4 regions of the Afipia sp. DC4300-2b1 genome follow, and region 1 is predicted to be linked to each of the others. Evidence: predicted binding sites of a transcription regulator. Region 1 holds the regulator's gene; each other region holds the start of a gene.
What was found. Region 1 encodes PhoB, which activates phosphate uptake and scavenging genes when phosphate is short. Its sites were predicted from a motif close to TGTCATNNANCTGTCAT; they were not measured.

Region 1 (4,821 bases):
CCGCCGTGTATCCAGCAACGGCGACCAGCTTCGGATCGAACGGAATACCGTGCCGCTTCAATCCGTCGCGATATCCGGCCAGTCGTTCGCCGGCGTTGAACCCGCCGGGACGGCCCGCAAGATGTGCGATCCGCTTGTGACCCATCTGCGCCAGATGATCGACGGCCATTGCCGCAGCGGCGCGGCTGTCGAGCACGACGCAATAAGGGCTGCCCGACAGTTGCCGGTTGAGCAGCACGAATGGCGTATGGGTCGATTCAAGCTCTTCGCGCAACAGGGCGTCATCGTCGAGGCTCGCGACCAGCAGCCCGTCGGCGCGGTTGCCATGCGACAGACGGTGATAGACGGCGTCGGTCGCGCCCGATTCCCGGTGTGCAATCAGCAACGAATAGCCATGCCGTGCAGAGGATTTTTCGGCACCGCGAATGGCAGACGCAAACACCGGGTTATCGAGTTGCGGAACGATGAGACCGAGCGTCCGGCTGCGTGACGTCCGCAAACCCTGCGCGAGCGTATTTGGTGAATAATCCAGATTACGAGCGCTTTCGAGAATCCGCTCTCGCGTCTCCGGACGAATGCGCTGGCTCTCCTCGCCGCGCAGCACCCGCGAAGCGGTGGATACGTCGACCCCCGCCATACGTGCAACATCGGCTAGTCTCGGCCTCATCGATTCCTGCATCCCAAACGGCGTTCGCGCGGCGAGCGTAGACTTGGAGGCTCTATAAAACAAGCAAGCGCAAGGCCCGGACTCGACGCATTCCGGCCGTCAACGTACAAGGCTTGAGCGGTCGAAAACCGGATTGGCCGGGTTAACGGATGCAGCCATGAACGTCACCATCTATCACAACCCGGATTGCGGAACGTCCCGCAACACGCTGGCAATGATCCGGCAAAGCGGCATCGAGCCCACAATTATCGAGTATCTGAAGCAGCCGCCCACCCGCTCAGAACTGATCGAGCTCATTGCGGCGATGGGAGTTTCTGTGCGCTCGCTTTTGCGCGAGAAGGGCACAACCTATGCCGAGCTTGGGCTCGGCGATCCGAAATGGACAGATGATGATCTGATCGATCAGATGCTCGCACACCCAATCCTGATCAATCGGCCGATCGTCGTGACACCTAAGGGCGTCAAGCTGTGCCGGCCCTCGGAGGCTGTGCTCGACGTTCTGCCAAATCCGCACATAGGCAGGTTCGTCAAGGAAGACGGCGACGTCGTCAACCCTGTATGAGGCACGTCGCTGCCGATGACCAACACCCTGCTTATGCAAGGAGAAGGTCAGGCAACTTGCGACTCAGTTTTGTGAATCAGCCTTGGCGAAGCGATCGTCAAGCGCGTAGCCCGCGCCACGAACCGTGCGGATCGGATCCGACTCGCGCCCAAGATTCAGCAGCTTCCTGAGACGGCCGATGTGCACGTCCACCGTGCGCTCGTCGATATAGATGTCACGGCCCCACACGCCATCGAGCAGCTGCTCGCGGCTGAACACACGCCCCGGGTGTTCCAGGAAGAACTCCAGAAGCCGGTATTCGGTCGGGCCCAAGTCGATCGGGCGGCCAGAACGGGCAACGCGCCGCCGGTCACGATCTAGCTCGATGTCGCCAAAGGCGAGAACGGTCGCGAGGCGTTCGGGACTTGCGCGTCGCAGCAGGCCCTTCACACGCGCCAGCAGTTCCGGCACCGAGAACGGTTTGACGATATAGTCGTCCGCTCCGGTCGCAAGGCCCCTCACCCTTTCGCTTTCCTCGCCGCGCGCGGTCAGCATGATGATCGGAATCTGCTTGGTCTCGGGTCGTGCACGCAACCGCCGGCAAAGCTCGATCCCGGACAGGCCTGGAAGCATCCAGTCGAGCACGATGAGATCGGGAACATGCTCCTTGAGCCGGGTGTCCGCATCGTCGCCGCGGGCAACCGTCTCGACGTCGTAGCCCTCGGCATCCAGGTTGTAGCGAAGCAGCGTGGTCAACGCCTCTTCGTCCTCGACCACAAGAATTCGGGCGCTCATTTCAAGTCCTTTAGTTCGTCTTACAAATTAACTGCCTGACGCGGCCGTTGCAAAGTTCGTCATATCGCCCTTCGGGCGCTGATCGAGCATCTGCTGGCCTTCGATCATGTAGAAAACCGTCTCGGCGATGTTGGTCGCATGGTCGCCGATCCGTTCAATATTCTTGGCGCAGAACATCAAGTGAATACAGAAACCAATATTGCGCGGGTCTTCCATCATATAGGTCAGAAGCTCGCGGAACAGGGACGTGCAGATTGCATCGACCTCTTCGTCGCCCTTCCAGACGGTCATCGCGGCAGGCAGATCGTGCGCCGCATATGCATCGAGCACCGACTTGACCTGCGACTGAACGAGGTCGGTCATGTGTTCCAGGCCACGGATCAGCTTCAGCGGATGGAAATCGCTGTCGAGCGCTGCGACGCGCTTGCCGATGTTCTTCGACAGGTCGCCGATGCGCTCCAGATCGGTGGCAACGCGCATTGAACTGACGATCTCGCGCAGGTCGACCGCCATCGGCTGGCGGCGAGCGATCGTCAGCACCGCGCGTTCCTCGATCAAGTGCTGCAGTTTATCGATCTCGAGGTCGGCCGCGACAACGCGCTTGCCCAGCGCGACGTCGCGCCGGATCAACGCATCGACGGAATCGACGATCTGCCGTTCTGCCAGTCCACCCATCTCGGCCACGAGCCGGTTGAGTTCCTGAAGGTCGTCGTCGAACGCTTTGGCGGTATGATCTGAAGCCATGATATGTTTTCTCCCGCGAATGCGCGTCAGCCGAAGCGGCCGGTGATGTAATCTTGTGTGCGCCGGTCGGTCGGCGAGGTGAATATCTTGTTGGTGTCGTCGAACTCGACCAGCTCACCAAGATACATGAACGCTGTCTTGTCAGACACACGCGCCGCCTGCTGCATATTATGCGTCACGATGGCGATCGTGTAGTCCTCCTTGAGTTCCTGGATCAGTTCTTCGACCTTGGCGGTAGAGATCGGATCGAGCGCCGAGCAAGGTTCGTCGAACAGGATGACCTCAGGACGGACGGCGACAGTGCGTGCGATGCACAGGCGCTGCTGCTGGCCGCCGGACAGGCTGAGGCCGCTGGCGTTCAGCTTGTCCTTGACCTCGTTCCAGAGCGCGCCGCCCTTCAACGCGGCCTCGACGCGGCCGTCCATTTCGGACTTCGAAATCTTTTCATAGAGCCGGATACCGAACGCGATATTCTCATAGATCGTCATCGGGAACGGGGTCGGCTTCTGGAACACCATACCGATCCGGGCGCGCAGCAAATTCAGGTCCAGTTTCGGATCGAGAATATTGGTCGAGTCCAGCATCAACTGGCCGACCGCTCGCTGACCGGGATAAAGGTCGTACATGCGGTTGAAGATGCGCAGCAATGTGGATTTGCCGCAGCCCGACGGTCCGATGAAGGCGGTCACGCGGTTCTCGCCGAGAACAAGATTGATGCTCTTCAGGGCGTGGTGCTCGCCATAATAGAAATTCAGATCGCGCGCGGTCACCTTGGGCCGCGCATCAAGCCGGCCAATACCACCCGGTACGGGGCTGCGGGAAAGATCTACGCTGACAGAAAGCTGCTCGTTCATTTCGATGTCCTCTCGGCGCCGAGAATGCGCGCGCCAATGTTAAGGGCAAGTACGGTCAAGGTGATAAGCAAAGCCCCGGTCCATGCGAGCTGTTTCCAGTAGTCGTAGGGGCTTTGGACGAAGTTGTTGATGGTCACCGGCAGGTTCGCCATCGTCTTGGTCAGATCGAGACTGAAGAACTGGTTGCTCAGCGCAGTGAACAGCAGCGGCGCGGTTTCGCCAGCGACGCGTGCCGTCGCCAGCAGGACGCCGGTGATGAGGCCGGCGCGCGCAGCGCGATAAGCGATACGCTTAATGACGAGCGAACGCGGAAGACCGAGTGCAGATGCTGCTTCACGCAGCGGATTGGGCACGAGACCAAGCATGTCTTCGGTGGTGCGCACCACGACCGGGATCACGATCACCGCAAGCGCCAGCGTGCCGGCCAGCGCCGAGAAGCCGCCCATCGGTACAACGACCGCACCATACACGAACAAACCAATGATGATCGATGGCGCGCTCAGCAGGATGTCGTTGATGAAGCGGATCACCGAGGTCAGGCGGTCGTGTTTGCCGTATTCGGCGAGATAAGTGCCGGCGAACAATCCGATCGGCGCGCCGATGCCGACGCCAAGCACCGTCATGATGATCGAGCCGACGATGGCGTTCAGCAATCCGCCGTCGGTGGATCCGGGCGGCGGCGTATTCTCGGTGAAGACACCGAGATGCAGGCCAGCAAAGCCGTTGTAGAACAGCGTGAACAGGATCAGCGCGAGCCAGGTCACGCCGAAAACAGCTGCGCCAAGGCACAGGAACCGGATGACGATGTCCCAGCGGCGGCGAGAGGCATAGATCGGGTTCATGACTTAGTTCCCCGCCTTCTTTTCAAGACGCATCAGCATCAGCCGCGCTGCTGCGAGCACGAAGAACGTCAGTACGAACAACAGCAAGCCAAGCAGAATGAGACCGGACTGATGCAGACCGTCGCTTTCCGCAAATTCGCTGGCGATGGCCGCTGAAATTGTCGTGCCCGGAGCAAAGACCGATGAGGATATCCGGAACGAGTTTCCGATAATGAAGGTCACCGCCATCGTCTCGCCGAGCGCACGGCCGAGTGCGAGCATGATGCCGCCGATCACGCCGACCTTGGTATAAGGGATCACGACGTTGCGGACGACTTCCCAGGTGGTGCAGCCGACACCATAGGCCGCCTCCTTCAGCACTGGCGGCACCGTCTTGAA
Region 2 (4,821 bases), on a different contig from region 1:
CCCCGCGCATCAGGCCGGGGGCGGAGACCGCTGCGGACGGCGGAGCGCCTATTCTGCGGCCCTAGCGGAGCGTCCGAGGCAGGTCAGCGCGTGATGCTCCCTGAGTGTCATTGCCGGGCTTGACCCGGCAATCCATCTTTTTGAATAAGTTCACGTTTTGATGGATCACCGGGTCAAGCCCGGTGATGACGATTGTGTTTGTTGAGGCCCTGTGCCTCATCTTCCCATCGTCCGCCAATCTTTCTATAGAAAGCCGGTCTGGTGAGGCTTGCCAGCCGTGCATCCAAACCGCCCAAATGAAATCTCCCGAAGGGAAGTCCCATGAGTACGATTCTGAAAAACCTTCCCAAGGGGGAAAATGTCGGCATCGCTTTCTCCGGCGGGCTCGATACCAGCGCCGCGCTGCTCTGGATGAAGCAGAAGGGCGCGCGCGTCTTCGCCTACACCGCCAATCTGGGCCAGCCGGACGAGGCCGACTACGACGAGATCCCGCGCAAGGCGATGGAGTTCGGCGCCGAGAAAGCGCGCCTCGTCGATTGCCGCACGCAACTGGTTCATGAAGGCATCGCCGCGATTCAATCGGGCGCGTTCCACGTCTCGACCGGCGGCATCGCGTATTTCAACACCACGCCGCTCGGCCGTGCCGTCACCGGCACGATGCTCGTCTCCGCGATGAAGGAAGACGGCGTCAACATCTGGGGCGACGGCTCGACCTACAAGGGCAACGATATCGAGCGGTTCTACCGCTACGGACTGCTGACCAATCCGGACCTCAAGATCTACAAGCCATGGCTCGACCAGCAGTTCATCGATGAATTGGGCGGGCGCGCGGAAATGTCGGCGTTCATGAAGGCCGCCGGCTTCGCTTACAAGATGAGCGCCGAGAAGGCGTACTCGACCGACAGCAATCTCCTCGGTGCGACGCACGAGGCCAAGGATCTCGAACATCTCGACAGCGGAATCACAATCGTCAATCCGATCATGGGCGTTCCGTTCTGGCGCGACGACTGCGCGGTGAAGGCCGAGAAAGTTTCGGTGCGCTTTGTGGAAGGCCAGCCCGTGGCGCTGAACGGCAAGACGTTCACTGACGCTGTCGCGCTGTTCTATGAGGCCAATGCCATCGGCGGGCGTCATGGCCTCGGCATGAGCGACCAGATCGAGAACCGCATCATCGAGGCGAAGAGCCGCGGCATCTACGAGGCGCCGGGCATGGCGCTGCTGCACATCGCCTATGAGCGTCTCGTCACCGGCATCCACAATGAAGACACCATCGAGCAATACCGGATCAGCGGCATGCGGCTTGGCCGGTTGCTGTATCAGGGGCGGTGGTTCGATTCGCAGGCCCTGATGCTGCGCGAAACCGCGCAGCGCTGGGTGGCGCGCGCGATCACCGGCGAGGTGACGCTCGAACTGCGCCGCGGCAACGACTACTCGATCCTGAACACCGAAAGTCCGAACCTCACCTATGCGCCGGAACGGCTCAGCATGGAGAAGGTCGAGGATGCGGCGTTCACGCCGGGCGACCGCATCGGCCAGTTGACCATGCGCAACCTCGATATTTCCGACACCCGCCGCAAGCTCGATCTCTACACCAGGACCGGCCTGCTCTCGGCCGGCGAGGGCTCGAATATTCCGAAGCTCGACAGCGACAAGAGCTGAGACGCAGCTCATCTGCATGAATTTTGCGAGGGCGGGCCGTTCGGTCCGCCTTTTCATTTTGCCGCACCCTGTAGTCAAGCCGTCATCTTGCGCTCATAATTTCCGCGCTCGCGCGCCCGACCCTCACGTGGACATCGTTATGAGACATCTGATTATCGCGGCTGTCGCCGCAGTGGCCTGCAACACCGGAGCAATCGCGCAAACGATCTATCCGATCGACCGCGCGGATATCCTGTCGGGTGCGCGGTTCGATCTGAAGGTGGAGTTCGCCGCGAAAGTGGATCAGGACAAGGTGCGCGTCACCATCAACGGTCAGGATGCGGCAGCGGCGCTCAAGGCCCCGCCGCTGTTCATCGATCGCGAAGACAACAAGGACCAGTCAGCGCTGGTGCTGCGCGGCGCAACGCTGGATACGCCCGGTGCGTACACCGTGGTTGCGAGCGATGGCGTCAATTCCCGCACCGTGACCTGGAATGTGTTCGGCACCGGCGCACGCAAGGCGAAGAACGTGATCCTCTTTATCGGCGACGGTCTGTCGCCGGCGCATCGCGTGGCTGCACGGCTGCTGGCGAAGGGCATCGCGCAGGGCAAGAGCCTCGGCAAGCTCGCCATGGACGACATGCCGCAGATGGCGCTGGTGGCGACGGCAGGCTCGGACTCGATCATCACCGACTCGGCCAATGCGGCCAGCGCATTCGCCACCGGTCACAAGGCGGTTGTCAATGCCATGGGTGTCTATGCCGACCGGACAGCTAGTCCGTTCGACGATCCGCGCGTGGAAACCATCACCAGCCTCGCGCGGCGCAAGCTCGATCTGGCCATCGGCATTGTCACCAACACCGAAGTCGAGGATGCGACCCCGGCTGCGATGGTCGCGCACACGCGCCGCCGCAACACCTATAACGACATTGTCGAACAGTTCTTTGCGGCAGGTCCTGACGTGCTGATGGGCGGCGGGCTCGCGAACTTCCTGCCGAAGGGCGCGCCGGGTTCGAAGCGCGCGGACGAGACCGACTATGTCGCAAAATTCAAGGAGGCCGGCTACGCCTATGCGGCGACCGCCACCGAACTCGCCGCGGCGGCGAACAAGGCCGATACGCGCAAGCTGCTCGGCCTGTTTGCGCTGGGCAACATGGACGGCGTGCTGGATCGCAAATTCCTCAAGGGCGGCGGCGTTGCGAAATCGCCGGACCAGCCCGACCTGACGCAGCAGATGCAGGCCGCGCTCGATGTCCTGTCGAAGAACGGCAACGGCTTCTTCCTGATGGTGGAGTCCGGGCTGATCGACAAGTATGCCCACGCGCTCGATTTCGATCGCGCGGTCTACGACACGATCATGCTCGACAATGCGGTGCGGCTTGCACGCGACTGGTCGGCGAAGCGCGGCGACGACACGCTGATCCTCGTGGTTGCCGACCACAATCATCCCAATGCGCTGGTCGGCACCATCAACGACGACATGTCCACGCTGCCGAACGCGCCGCTGCGCGAGCGGGTCGGCGTCTACGACAAGGCAGGCTTCCCGAACTACCCCGCGCCGGATGCGGAGGGTTATCCGGCGCGGATCGATGTCAGCCGGCGTCTGGCGATCTTCTCCGCCAGCCTGCCCGATCACTACGAGACGTTGCGCCCGAAGCTCGATCATCCCAACGAGCCGACCGTGAAAGGCGACGAGGCCAATACGTTCAAGGCCAACGACAAGCACAAGGAGTTGCCCGGCGCGATGCTGCGCCTCGGTAATCTTCCGGCGATGATGGGCGCCAGCGTTCACTCCGGCGAGGACGTCATTCTCACAGCGACGGGTCCGGGCAGCGATCGGGTGCGCGGCTCGATGGACAACACCGAGGTGTTCCGCGTGATTGCGGATGCGTTGGGGCTTGGGCAACCGAAACAGTAAGCATGCACCACAAACAAAAACGGCCGGGAAAAATCCCGGCCGTCTTGTTGTCTGCGCCTTGCCTTAGCGGCGCGGCGGCGCGGTGCCCGCCGGCGGTGCCGGCAGCGAGGCCTGGCCGCCGTTGAGCAGCGGCGTGATGTTGCGGATGGTGACGCGGCGGTTGCGCCGCTCCGGTCCGTCCGTCGGCACCTTCAGGTACTGCTCGCCGTAGCCCTGCGACGTGAGATTTTCCGCAGGCACGTTGAACTGCTGGGTGAGGAGTGTGGCCGCCGATTCAGCGCGGCGATCCGACAGCGACAGGTTGTCGACATCGCTTCCGACCGCGTCGGTATGTCCTTCGATCAGGAACACCGTCTGCGGATTGCGCTGGATCGCACGGTTGATGCCGTCGGCGATGGCCTGCAGCTTTCCAACCTGATCCGGCGGAATCTCCCACGACCCGGTCTCGAAGTTGATGCTGTCGACATCGATGCTCGGCATGCGCTGACGCACCGACGGGCTGTAGCGGATTTCATCGAGCGAATACGGCCGCTCGATCCGCTCGACCGGGGGAGCGATCATGGTGTCGTAGATCAGTTCGGGCGATGCGTCTTCCGCCTCGACGATGTAGCGGTTCTCCGGAATGCGAAGGACCGGCGGCGGCAGCGACACGAAGTAGCCGCCGATGGCGCCGGCAACCACACCGGCGGCGAGGCCAGCACCGAAGCCGGGTCCGCGCCGGTTGTCGATGATGATCACCTCGCGGCCACGCGGGTCGCGGCGGATACGCCGGAGCAGGCCGCCGCGTTCATCGTTGACGGTGATGATCTGCGTGCCGTCAGGACGAACGACAACGGTGCGCGTATCCCTGCCGTCACGGGTCACACGAACGTCGCGCGCGCCGTAGCGGAAACGATCGACGTCGTTGTGACGGACGAAGGACTGTCCGTTCGGATCCTGAACGATGACGCGTCCCGGTTCGCGGATGATTGTACGTCCGCCTTCGGTGGACTGCTGACGCTGGCTGCGGAAATCATCCATCCGTCCGACCGGACGTGTGCCGGGCTGCTGGACCGGAATCGGCGTGGCCTGAACCGCGGGCGCAGGCGGCAGCGGCGCGGCAACGGGAGCCGTCGCCGGTGCTGCGGGCGTGCCGGGGGGAAGACCCGGAGGCGGGCCCTGACGCTGGCCGCGGCGATCACCGAAGCCCGGTTGTCCCGGCGCTGGCGGTGGTGTCGCACCGGGCGCTGCTCCCGGCGTCGCAGGAGGCGTTGCACCTGGAGTCG
Region 3 (4,821 bases), on a different contig from region 1:
GAAGTAACCGACAAAATTTCCGATCTTTTCGACGAAAGTCTTCGGCGCGACCTCAGCGCCAAAGCCCGCGACGATCAGCAACACGATGAATACGACGAGCCCTGCCGCAAAGCGCAGTCGTTTGCGAGAGATAGCCGCGTTGTAGGCGGATTCGAGCGCCGCGATCTGCTGGGGCGGATAGCTGGAAAGGCTGATTGTCAAAATGAAACTGTTCTATGCAGGAAAGAGGAAGGGCCGAACAGGCACATCTGTCCGGCCCTCCGTCAGTCAGGATGCCTTCTTCTTGCGAAGACTGTCGACGAACTTGATCAGTTCGATCATGCCGTCCCAATCCTTGGTGGTGGCCGGGGCGAAGTCTTTCTTCTGTCCGTCGGAAAGCCTGTCGAAGGCTGCCTTGTCCTTGGCAGGAGCCTCAAAGAAAGCCTTCTCGATGCTCGCCTTCAGATCGGCAGGCATGTCGGTCAAAACCGCGTATGGGCCATTGAGGATCGGGGCTGACTTGTGAACGATGCGGAAGTCTTCCTTCTTCATCGCCGAACCGTCGGCATTCTTCAGCATGCCCTTGGTCAGCATCTGGGCAAGGGTCGAGTCGTTATCGGCGGTCCACTGATTGGCAGCGACGTCAACCGTCCCCTGCGAGAGTGCCAGCAGCGCATTTTCGTGGCTACCGGTGAAAACCACCTTGCCGAAATATGATTCGGCGTCGGTGATCTGCATCTTGTTTAGCTCGAAGCGCGGAACATTGTTGCCGGAGGTCGAATTCGGATCGACCAGACCGAGGTTCTTGCCCTTGAGATCGTCGATGCTCTTGTAAGGGCTCTTCGCCAGCACGAAGAACATCGAATAGTAGCCGGTAGTGCCGTCGATGTTGCGGTCATGTGCGAACGCATCGGTATGCACACCCGTCAGACGAGCGCGGGCGAACGACGCCGAGCCGTAGCTGGCAACATGGATGGTTCCGGTGCGCTGTCCTTCGATCACCGCGGCGTAGTCATTGGCGATGCGAAGGTTCACCTTCACGCCAAGTTCCTTGCTCAGGTAGGAAATGAAAGGCGCCCAGCGCTCGGTGACGCCGGACGCGTTCTCAGCAGGAACAACTGCGAAAGTAAGTTCGGGATACTTGGTCTTCCAGTCCTGGGCTGACGCAGCGGTGGCGCTGAAGGCGAGCGCAGCAGCACCCGCAATGACGAGACGGCGATTGATCATGGTGTCCTCTGTATGGTCGGTTATCGCAGGGTTCAGGTCGAATTCGATGGGTCAAAGCATGACGCAATCCAAAGACTGCTTCACGACATCGGCACGCTTATGCAACCGCGGCAGTTCCGAAAGCTGGAGCGAGATTCCCGGGCACAAAGCCCGGGGTTTCGTCCATCACTTCGCCAGCCTCGAGATCGTAGAGTTCGCGCGCGATCGTGTCGGTGAGTGCAGCAGGCACTCCGTCGAACACGATACGCCCGGCGGACATGCCGATCAGGCGGTCGCAGTATGTCCGCGCCAGATCGAGCGAGTGAAGATTGCAGATCACCGTGATGCCGAAATGCTTGTTGATCCGCAGCAGCGCATCCATCACGATCCGGGTGTTACGCGGATCGAGCGACGCAATCGGCTCGTCCGCTAAAATAATGTCGGGCTGCTGAACCAGCGCCCGGGCAATCGCCACGCGCTGCTGTTGGCCGCCGGAAAGCTGATCGGCGCGCTGTGCAGCCATCGGCATCATGTCGAATTGCTCAAGAGCGGAAATCGCAATGGCCTTGTCGTCCTGCGGCCAGAGCTGAATCAACGATCGCCACTGGGGCACGCCCGCAAGACGCCCCATCAGGACATTGGTCAGGACATCGAGCCGCCCGACGAGATTGAATTGCTGGAAGATCATCGCCGATCGCGCGCGCCAGCGGCGCAGATCACGACCCTGCAAGGCGGTCACGTCCACGCCTTCGAACACAATTCGTCCACCGGTCGGCTTCTCCAGCCGATTGATCATTCGCAGCAGCGTCGATTTTCCCGCGCCCGAACGGCCAATCACGCCGACGAAGCATCCCGGCTGAACCGAGAAAGAGGCATTGTCGACGGCCGTCTTCGCGCCAAACCGGCACGTTAATCCGTCTACCTCAAGCATGTGCCAACTCCGTCTCAGTAAGTTCATTCCTCGCTAGCGTGGGTTTCCTACAGTTGTGTGACACATCCGCCTGCGGCGGTTGCCCTCCCCCGAAATCGCGTATGCTGTGACGAAAAGCCTTTGTCATCCAAACTTCACGATGTCGTCATGAAACGGCATGAAGAGATGTTGACCTCTCGTCCAATGCATCGGCATTCACCGGGAAAAACCACCTCGAGAACAGACATTCATGGCCGGCAAGATTCTATCAGCACAACCGCTTATCGATCCGACCGCGAACCTGCGTGACAGCAGCGCCGGGGTTTATTGCGAAATTGGCGCGCGCACCGTCCTGCACGAGGTCAAGCTCGGCGATTATTCCTACGTCGTGAATGACAGTCAGATCGCCTACGCCACCATCGGGAAGTTCTGCTCGATCGCTGCGATGACGCGAATCAATCCCGGCAATCATCCGATGCATCGCGCGTCGCAAGCGCACTTCTCTTATCGCGCGAGCGCCTACTTTCCCGGCGAGGCAGATGAATCCGAGTTCTTCGCCTGGCGGCGCAGTCACCAAGTGACATTCGGTCATGACGTCTGGATTGGACACGGCGCCATTGTGCTTCCGGGCCGCAACATCGGCACCGGTGCGGTGGTCGCAGCCGGTGCTGTCGTCACGAAGGACGTCCCGGCCTATACGATTGTCGGCGGAAATCCCGCCAGGCCGATCCGGCGGCGTTTTCCGGAGCGAATCGCAGATGAGCTGATGACGCTGGCATGGTGGGATTGGGACCACGAGCGCCTGCGGGCCGCATTACCTGATTTCAGGAATTTGCCGGTCGAAGCCTTCGTCGAGAAATACCGCCATAACGCATCCCCGGATCTGGTTTTGAAAGCAGTTGGCACATGACGGACATCCTGATTGAAGGCGGCGAAGCGCTTGTTGGAAACGATCTTGTCGATGCATCCATTCACGTTGTGGGCGGAATGATCGCTGAGATAAGGTCCCGCAGCGGCGCAGCTTCCCTGCGCCTCAATAGTAATGGCCTTATCGCTCTTCCCGGCATTGTCGACATGCATGGTGACGCGTTCGAGCGCCAGATGATGCCGCGTCCCGGCGTCGACTTCCCGATCGATGTCGCACTTGTCGACAGCGACCGCCAGGCGATTGCCAACGGCGTCACCACTGTCTTCCATGCCACCACATGGTCCTGGGAACCCGGCCTGCGCGGAACCGAAAACGCGCACCGGCTACTCGATGCCATCGAAGGCATGCGGCCCCGGCTCGCGGCCGATACCCGCTTTCATCTGCGGCAGGAGACGTTCAATCTCGATGCCGAGCCAACCATTGCCGAGTGGATGGCCGCTGGACGTGTCGATCTCCTCGCCTTCAACGATCACATGCATATGACAGCCGCGTCGATGAATAACCCGAAGAAGCGCGCTCGTATGGTGGAACGATCAGGTCTCACTGAAGGTGAATTCGACACACTGGTCGAGCGGGTCATGGCCCGAGCCAGCGATGTGCCGGATTCGATTGCACGGCTTGCCTCCATTGCCCGCGACCACGGCATCCCGTTGCTGTCTCATGACGATGAATCGCCGGATCAGCGCGCTGGTTTCCGGACCATGGGAATCGACATCGCCGAGTTCCCGATCAATGAGGAAACCGCACGCGCAGCGATCGAGGCCGGCGACTTCACCGTGTTCGGAGCGCCGAACGTCGTGCGCGGGGGCAGCCATACCGGCTGGACCAGCGCGGCCGATATGGTGAGCAAAGGCCTGTGTTCGATTCTGGCTTCTGACTATTACTACCCTGCACCACTGCTCGCGGCGTTCCTGTTGGCCGCAGACAACATCCTGCCTCTGCCACAAGCCTGGGCGCTGATCTCCAGTGCTCCCGCGGCGGCCACAGGCCTGCGTGATCGCGGCCAGATCGCGACCGGAAAGCGAGCCGACATCATTCTTGTCGATGCGCAGGAGCCGCTCAGGCCTCGCGTCGTCGCGGCGATTGCCGGTGGCGATATGGTTCATTTGACCGAACCACAGCGGCTTTTGTCGGCAGCACCCGCCTTACGCAGGGTTGAACCGGCCTGAGCGAGCGGCTACTCAGGACCGCATGCCGCAACACCCCCGTTACGCCATCTACTTTGTGCCATCGGCGCAGAATGCGCTTTATCGCTTCGGCGCGGACCTGCTTGGGTACGATGCGTACTCGGGCAAGCCGCTGCCCTTTGCCGATGGCATCGAAACGGAAATCAAAGGCTGGAGGAAGCTTACCGTCGATCCGCGCAAATACGGCTTTCACGCCACGCTGAAAGCTCCAATAAACCTCAGATCCGGCAAGACTGAAGATGAACTTGCCGGAGCCCTGCAGGAATTTGCCCGCGCGCCGCGCGCGATCCCCCGGATTGCACCCGTCGTTCGCGCTATCGGGAGTTTCATCGCGGTCGTGCCGCGCGATCATTGTCCCGATCTCCAACAGCTTGCGGCCGAATGCGTCACTGCGTTTGACGATTTCCGTGCACCGCTGACACCCGAGGACCGAGAACGGCGTAACATATCCGCGCTGACGGACGGACAGGTCATGCATCTGGATCGCTGGGGCTATCCGTACGTGTTCGAAGACTTCCGTTTTCACATGACGCTGACGGGCTCTCTGCCGTCCGAGCAGCGCACGGTCGTGCTGAGTATCCTTCAGAAGCGCTTTGCGGCGCTGAACTTGC
Region 4 (4,821 bases), 120 kb from region 1:
TCGCTGGTGTTTCAGGTCGACCTGTTCAACGCGCGGGGTGTCCTGCCGCGTGACATCCAGGAGGTGATGGCCCGGCATAAGGACATCATGTATTCGTCACGTACGCGCTACAACACCGACGTCTACAAGCGTATGAACAACCTGAAGACCGACTTCTACAAGGCGCTGCTGAAGGTTCCGGAAGACAAGCTGACCGATCACGAGCGCGCACTGCGCGACCGCTTCGCGGACCTGCCCGAAATCACCATCCTGCAGATGATCTATCAGCAAAAGGCCTATGAGGGCGATTCCAAGGACCACGAGTTCTCCGCCACCTCGATGCGCGAGCACTGGCTGAGCGGCCTTGAGGACACCCGCCGCACGCTGAAGCGGCGGGAATGGCTGGCCATGCCGGAAGCCGGTATGGGCATCGTCGTTCATGACGTGCACCGCGAGAAGGATTACTGAGCCTCTCGGTCCCGTCTCGCTCTTTTGGGCGGGTGCGTTGAAACAAAAAGAGCCCGCGCTCTTAGCGCGGGCCCTTCGTTGTCATTGCCGCTATAGCGGCAGTCGATCAGAACAGGTGCGAGAACAGCACGTAGAGGCCCGCGGAGAGGCAGATCGCTGCCGGCAAGGTCAGCACCCAGGCCATCAGCAGGTTGCGGATGGTGGCCATCTGCAATCCCGAGCCGTTGGCTGCCATGGTCCCGGCGACGCCGGACGACAGCACGTGGGTGGTCGAGACTGGAAGGCCGAAGATGTCAGCCGCACCGATCGTCCCTGCTGCCACGAGTTCAGCGGATGCACCCTGCGCGTAGGTCAGGTGTGTTTTTCCGATCTTCTCGCCGACGGTGATGACAATGCGCTTCCAGCCGATCATGGTGCCAAGGCCCAGCGCGATCGCGACCGCGATTTTCACCCAGGTCGGGATGAACTTCGTGGCACTGTCGAGCGAACCCTTGTAAGCGTTGAGCGTCGCGACCTCTTCCTTACTGAGGTCGTTTTCCTTGTCCTTCATCAGGAAGCGGATCGCCTCCGAAGTCAGGTACATGTCGTTGCGGGTGTTACCCACCGCTTCGGCAGGAACCTTGCTCAGCGTGCCATACTTCTGCACCTGATCCCCGACGTCCTTCACGAGAACCGCCAGCGACGGATAAGTGCCTTCGTTGATCTTGTGCAGCGAGACATACTGAGTCACTGCCGGACGGGGATCGCCGATGATGCTATGACCGGCGCCCTTGGCAGCGATCACCTTTGACGCGGCTTCTGACGTCTGCTGGAACTTGATGACCTGCGATTCCGGCAAGGCGCGGTTCAGCGCGTAGGCGGTCGGCACAGTGCCGATCAGGATCAGCATGATCAGGCCCATGCCCTTCTGACCGTCGTTTGATCCGTGCGCGAAGCTGACGCCGGTGCAGGTCGCGATCAGGATACCGCGAATCCACAGCGGCGGTGGCTTGTTGCCTTCCGGAGCAGCGTAAAGCGCCGGATTGCGAACAACGAACTTCAACACCAACAACAGAAGTGCCGCCATGCAGAAGCCGAACAACGGCGAGAGCAACAGCGCGTAGCCGATTTCCGTGGCCTTGGTCCAGTCAACGCCCGAGGTACCATCGCGTCCGCGCATGACCGCGTTGGCGATGCCGACGCCGATGATCGAGCCGATCAGCGTGTGGGAGCTGGAAGCCGGAAGACCGAAGTACCAGGTGCCGAGATTCCAGACGATAGCTGCGATCAAGAGCGCGAACACCATGGCGAAACCAGCGCTGCTTCCGACCTGAAGAATGAGTTCAACCGGCAGCAGCGAGACGATGCCGAAAGCAACCGCGCCGCTCGACAGCAACACGCCAAGAAAGTTGAAGAAGCCCGACCACATCACCGCAAATTCCGCCGGAAGCGAATGGGTGTAGATCACCGTCGCGACGGCGTTTGCGGTGTCGTGGAAGCCGTTGACGAATTCGAAGCCGAGCGCAATCAGCAGCGCAACAAACAGCAGGATGTAGGGAAGATAGGTCGTGACCTTGGTGCCGGTGGCATCGATATCGACGTAAATGCTGTAGGCTACGAATATTGCACCCGCGGCGAGGATGCCAAAAAACAGGATCATGGTCAGTGGGTTAAAACCTTTATCGAGATTGGGCCTTGAAGCCGGCTCGATGGTTTGCCCGTCGGCAATCCCGGAATTCAATGTAATGTCGCTCATCTCACACCCCTTATGAAACTCAGGGGTTCTTTTTGACCGTTTAACTTGAAGGTTGGATGACACCTTTCATATCGGCCCGACGACGCGCTTCGGTTTCAGATGAACTGTACCCCGCTGATATTCATGCGTTCCGCAGCTTTTGAAGCCTGCGGATAAAACGCCGGGACAAGATCTTGGAATTGTTCGGGAAACGCGGCGACCTAACGCAGTACTTCCGCTCTTTCTTTCTCATCCATCAGTTCAAGCAGCCAGGCCAGGCTGACACCCAGACCAAGACCGAGCAACAAGCTGATGAACAAGGTCCCGATGGGGAACGTTCGGCCGGTTTCCGGCGGGACCACTGCACGACTCAAGACCCGGGCACCCGGGTTGTCCGGCCGCTGTTGCTGAGATCGCGCGAGGACCGCTTGGTATGCAGCACGGTGTGCTTCGACGTCCCGCTCCAGTTCCTTGAGCCGCGCACTTGCTTCGCTGGTTTTGACGGAATTTTGCCTTGACGCTTCAAGGCGGTTCTTGAGTTGCGTCACCACTGCGCGGATACGTTCCAGATCGGCTGTAGCCGACTGAACGCCATCCTGAATCGCCTGTTCCAGCAGCCGTCTGGCTTCGGTCGCCCGCATCCTGGCGATCACGCGGTCGGGGTGACGCGGTCCGAGCGTTTCGGAAAGATCAATTTCCAGTTCCCGTGCGGCGGCGTAACGGCTTCTGAATGTCCCGATTGCTCCTCCCCAGACAGGGTCCGGAATTCCGCCGCCATCCAGGATTTTCCGGGCCCGCTGGAGTTGATTCAACGTCGAACGCAAACCGCCGGCTCTGGCCTCGGCAGTAGCGATCTGTTCGGATATCTCATTGGCTTGTTTCTCGGCGCTGGATTGACCACCATCCATCATCGCCAGGCTGTCGGTGCGATATTTCTCATATCGCTGTTCGGCTTCCCGCATGCGCGTCTGGAGTATTCCCAGCCTTTCGCCGAGAGGCGCCGCGGCCCCCGGTGCCGCGCCAGCGCCGGCGAGCCTCTGCTCCTCCACGTAGCTGTCCATCACCGCGTTGGCGACGCGCACCGACGTTTCTCTGTCGGGCGTGACGACATTGACGTTCACCGTGTCGGAGCCGTGATTGCCAACGATGCTGATCGCACGGTTCAGTTGCCGCAACGCCATGGCATGCGGCTCGGACGCCGGAACAAGCCCGACACCTGCAAGAAGCGTGAAGAGGAGCCCCTTCGACTTGCCGCCAAAAAGCGGATCGGTCCCGAGCTTTTCTCTTGCGATCACCTTGTCGAGGACACTGCGCGATGTCAGGGCGCTAATCTGGTTGTCGATGCCAACTGCCACTGTTTCCGAATTGGCGGGTTTGCCGGCATCGGCTGCCGCCTGGGCGGGCAGATCGAGCACAATCTGGCCGGATGCAACATGCTTGGGAGCCGACAACAATATCCAGACAAGGCTGAGCGCGACGCAGATAGCGGTGACCGCAGCAATAAATCGCACCCGGCGGCGCAATACCGCTGCAACACCTTCCACGTCCAGGGCAGTTGCCTGAATCCGGGACAGGTACGCATCGTGCCTGTCGTTGTCGGAAATCGCCATGCCAACGTCCCTACGCTACGCGTCCTGGGACCGGATAATCCGACAAATCGGCATCCGTGGCGAGGCCAATGCTCGTCTAAACGGCGAAAAATATGGCCATTTGCTAGCGTTCGACGAACGCCTTTTCGACGACAAACTCGCCTGGTTCGCCGTGGTTACCTTCGGTAAATCCCTTGTCGAGCAGCAGCGTCCGCGTGTCCTGAAGCAACGCCGGACTACCACAGATCATGACGCGGTCGTGTGCAGCCTCCAGCGGAGCGAGATCCGTATCGCCGAACAGCTTGCCCGACGTCATCAGGTCGGTGATACGGCCGCGATTGCGGAACGGATCGCGCGTCACTGTGGGATAGTAGATCAACTGGTTGCGGACCAGTTCGCCGATCAGGTCATCCTTCGGAAGGTGATCGTTGATCATCTCGCCATAGGCGAGTTCGGCGACATGCCGGCAGCCGTGCAGAAGCACCACCTTTTCGAAGCGGTCATAGGTTTCCGGGTCCTTGATCACGCTGAGGAACGGCGCGAGTCCGGTCCCGGTGCCGATCAGATAAAGATTCCGGCCGTTCTTCAGATTATCGATGACAAGAGTGCCGGTGGCCTTGCGCCCGACGATAATCTCGTCGCCTTCCTTCAAATGCTGAAGCCGCGAGGTTAGTGGACCGTCCGGGACCTTGATCGAGAAGAATTCAAGCCGGTCTTCGTAATTGGCGCTCGCGACGCTGTAGGCGCGCAGCAGCGGTTTCTCGCCGACCTTCAGGCCGATCATTGTAAATTCGCCGTTGCGGAAGCGGAATGACGGATCGCGCGTGGTCGTGAAACTGAACAGGGTGTCGGTCCAGTGATGAACGCTGAGGACGCTTTCCTGATTGAAATTGCTCATTTCGCTCGATCCGTGTGCAGGGCCAACGCGGGGCAAAATCAGAAACGCGGAGACAGATTGCCTCGCCAATTCATTTGTGTACCAATGAATAATCCAGCTTGATACGGCGGTCAACCCGCGCTCAAGTTGGAGCCGACCCGCTGAAAAGGCATTGCACGGAAAGGAAAAATCCA

Region 2: the regulator PhoB is predicted to act here: its motif matches at 1,729-1,745, upstream of ACP7AL_RS05155 (alkaline phosphatase).
Region 3: the regulator PhoB is predicted to act here: its motif matches at 2,238-2,254, upstream of phnC (phosphonate ABC transporter ATP-binding protein).
Region 4: the regulator PhoB is predicted to act here: its motif matches at 2,228-2,244, upstream of ACP7AL_RS17615 (inorganic phosphate transporter).

The regions. Positions count from the first base shown of each region.
Region 1 is NZ_JAFCSX010000004.1:102,775-107,595, reverse strand. Features, by position in the region: gene ACP7AL_RS17090 (LacI family DNA-binding transcriptional regulator) at 1-667, opposite strand, end outside; gene arsC (arsenate reductase (glutaredoxin)) at 825-1,229, shown strand; gene phoB (phosphate regulon transcriptional regulator PhoB) at 1,293-2,003, opposite strand; gene phoU (phosphate signaling complex protein PhoU) at 2,031-2,747, opposite strand; gene pstB (phosphate ABC transporter ATP-binding protein PstB) at 2,774-3,601, opposite strand; gene pstA (phosphate ABC transporter permease PstA) at 3,598-4,443, opposite strand; gene pstC (phosphate ABC transporter permease subunit PstC) at 4,447-4,821, opposite strand, start outside.
Region 2 is NZ_JAFCSX010000001.1:1,043,467-1,048,287, reverse strand. Features, by position in the region: gene ACP7AL_RS05165 (phosphatase PAP2 family protein) at 1-65, shown strand, start outside; gene argG (argininosuccinate synthase) at 322-1,659, shown strand; gene ACP7AL_RS05155 (alkaline phosphatase) at 1,799-3,556, shown strand; gene ACP7AL_RS05150 (OmpA family protein) at 3,620-4,821, opposite strand, start outside.
Region 3 is NZ_JAFCSX010000006.1:89,306-94,126, reverse strand. Features, by position in the region: gene phnE (phosphonate ABC transporter, permease protein PhnE) at 1-201, opposite strand, end outside; gene phnD (phosphonate ABC transporter substrate-binding protein) at 268-1,206, opposite strand; gene phnC (phosphonate ABC transporter ATP-binding protein) at 1,304-2,116, opposite strand; gene ACP7AL_RS22895 (chloramphenicol acetyltransferase) at 2,346-3,005, shown strand; gene ACP7AL_RS22890 (alpha-D-ribose 1-methylphosphonate 5-triphosphate diphosphatase) at 3,002-4,192, shown strand; gene ACP7AL_RS22885 (DUF1045 domain-containing protein) at 4,215-4,821, shown strand, end outside.
Region 4 is NZ_JAFCSX010000004.1:221,762-226,582, reverse strand. Features, by position in the region: gene ACP7AL_RS17620 (patatin-like phospholipase family protein) at 1-447, shown strand, start outside; gene ACP7AL_RS17615 (inorganic phosphate transporter) at 554-2,182, opposite strand; gene ACP7AL_RS17610 (GumC family protein) at 2,383-3,771, opposite strand; gene ACP7AL_RS17605 (ferredoxin--NADP reductase) at 3,875-4,648, opposite strand; gene ACP7AL_RS17600 (amidohydrolase family protein) at 4,821-4,821, shown strand, end outside.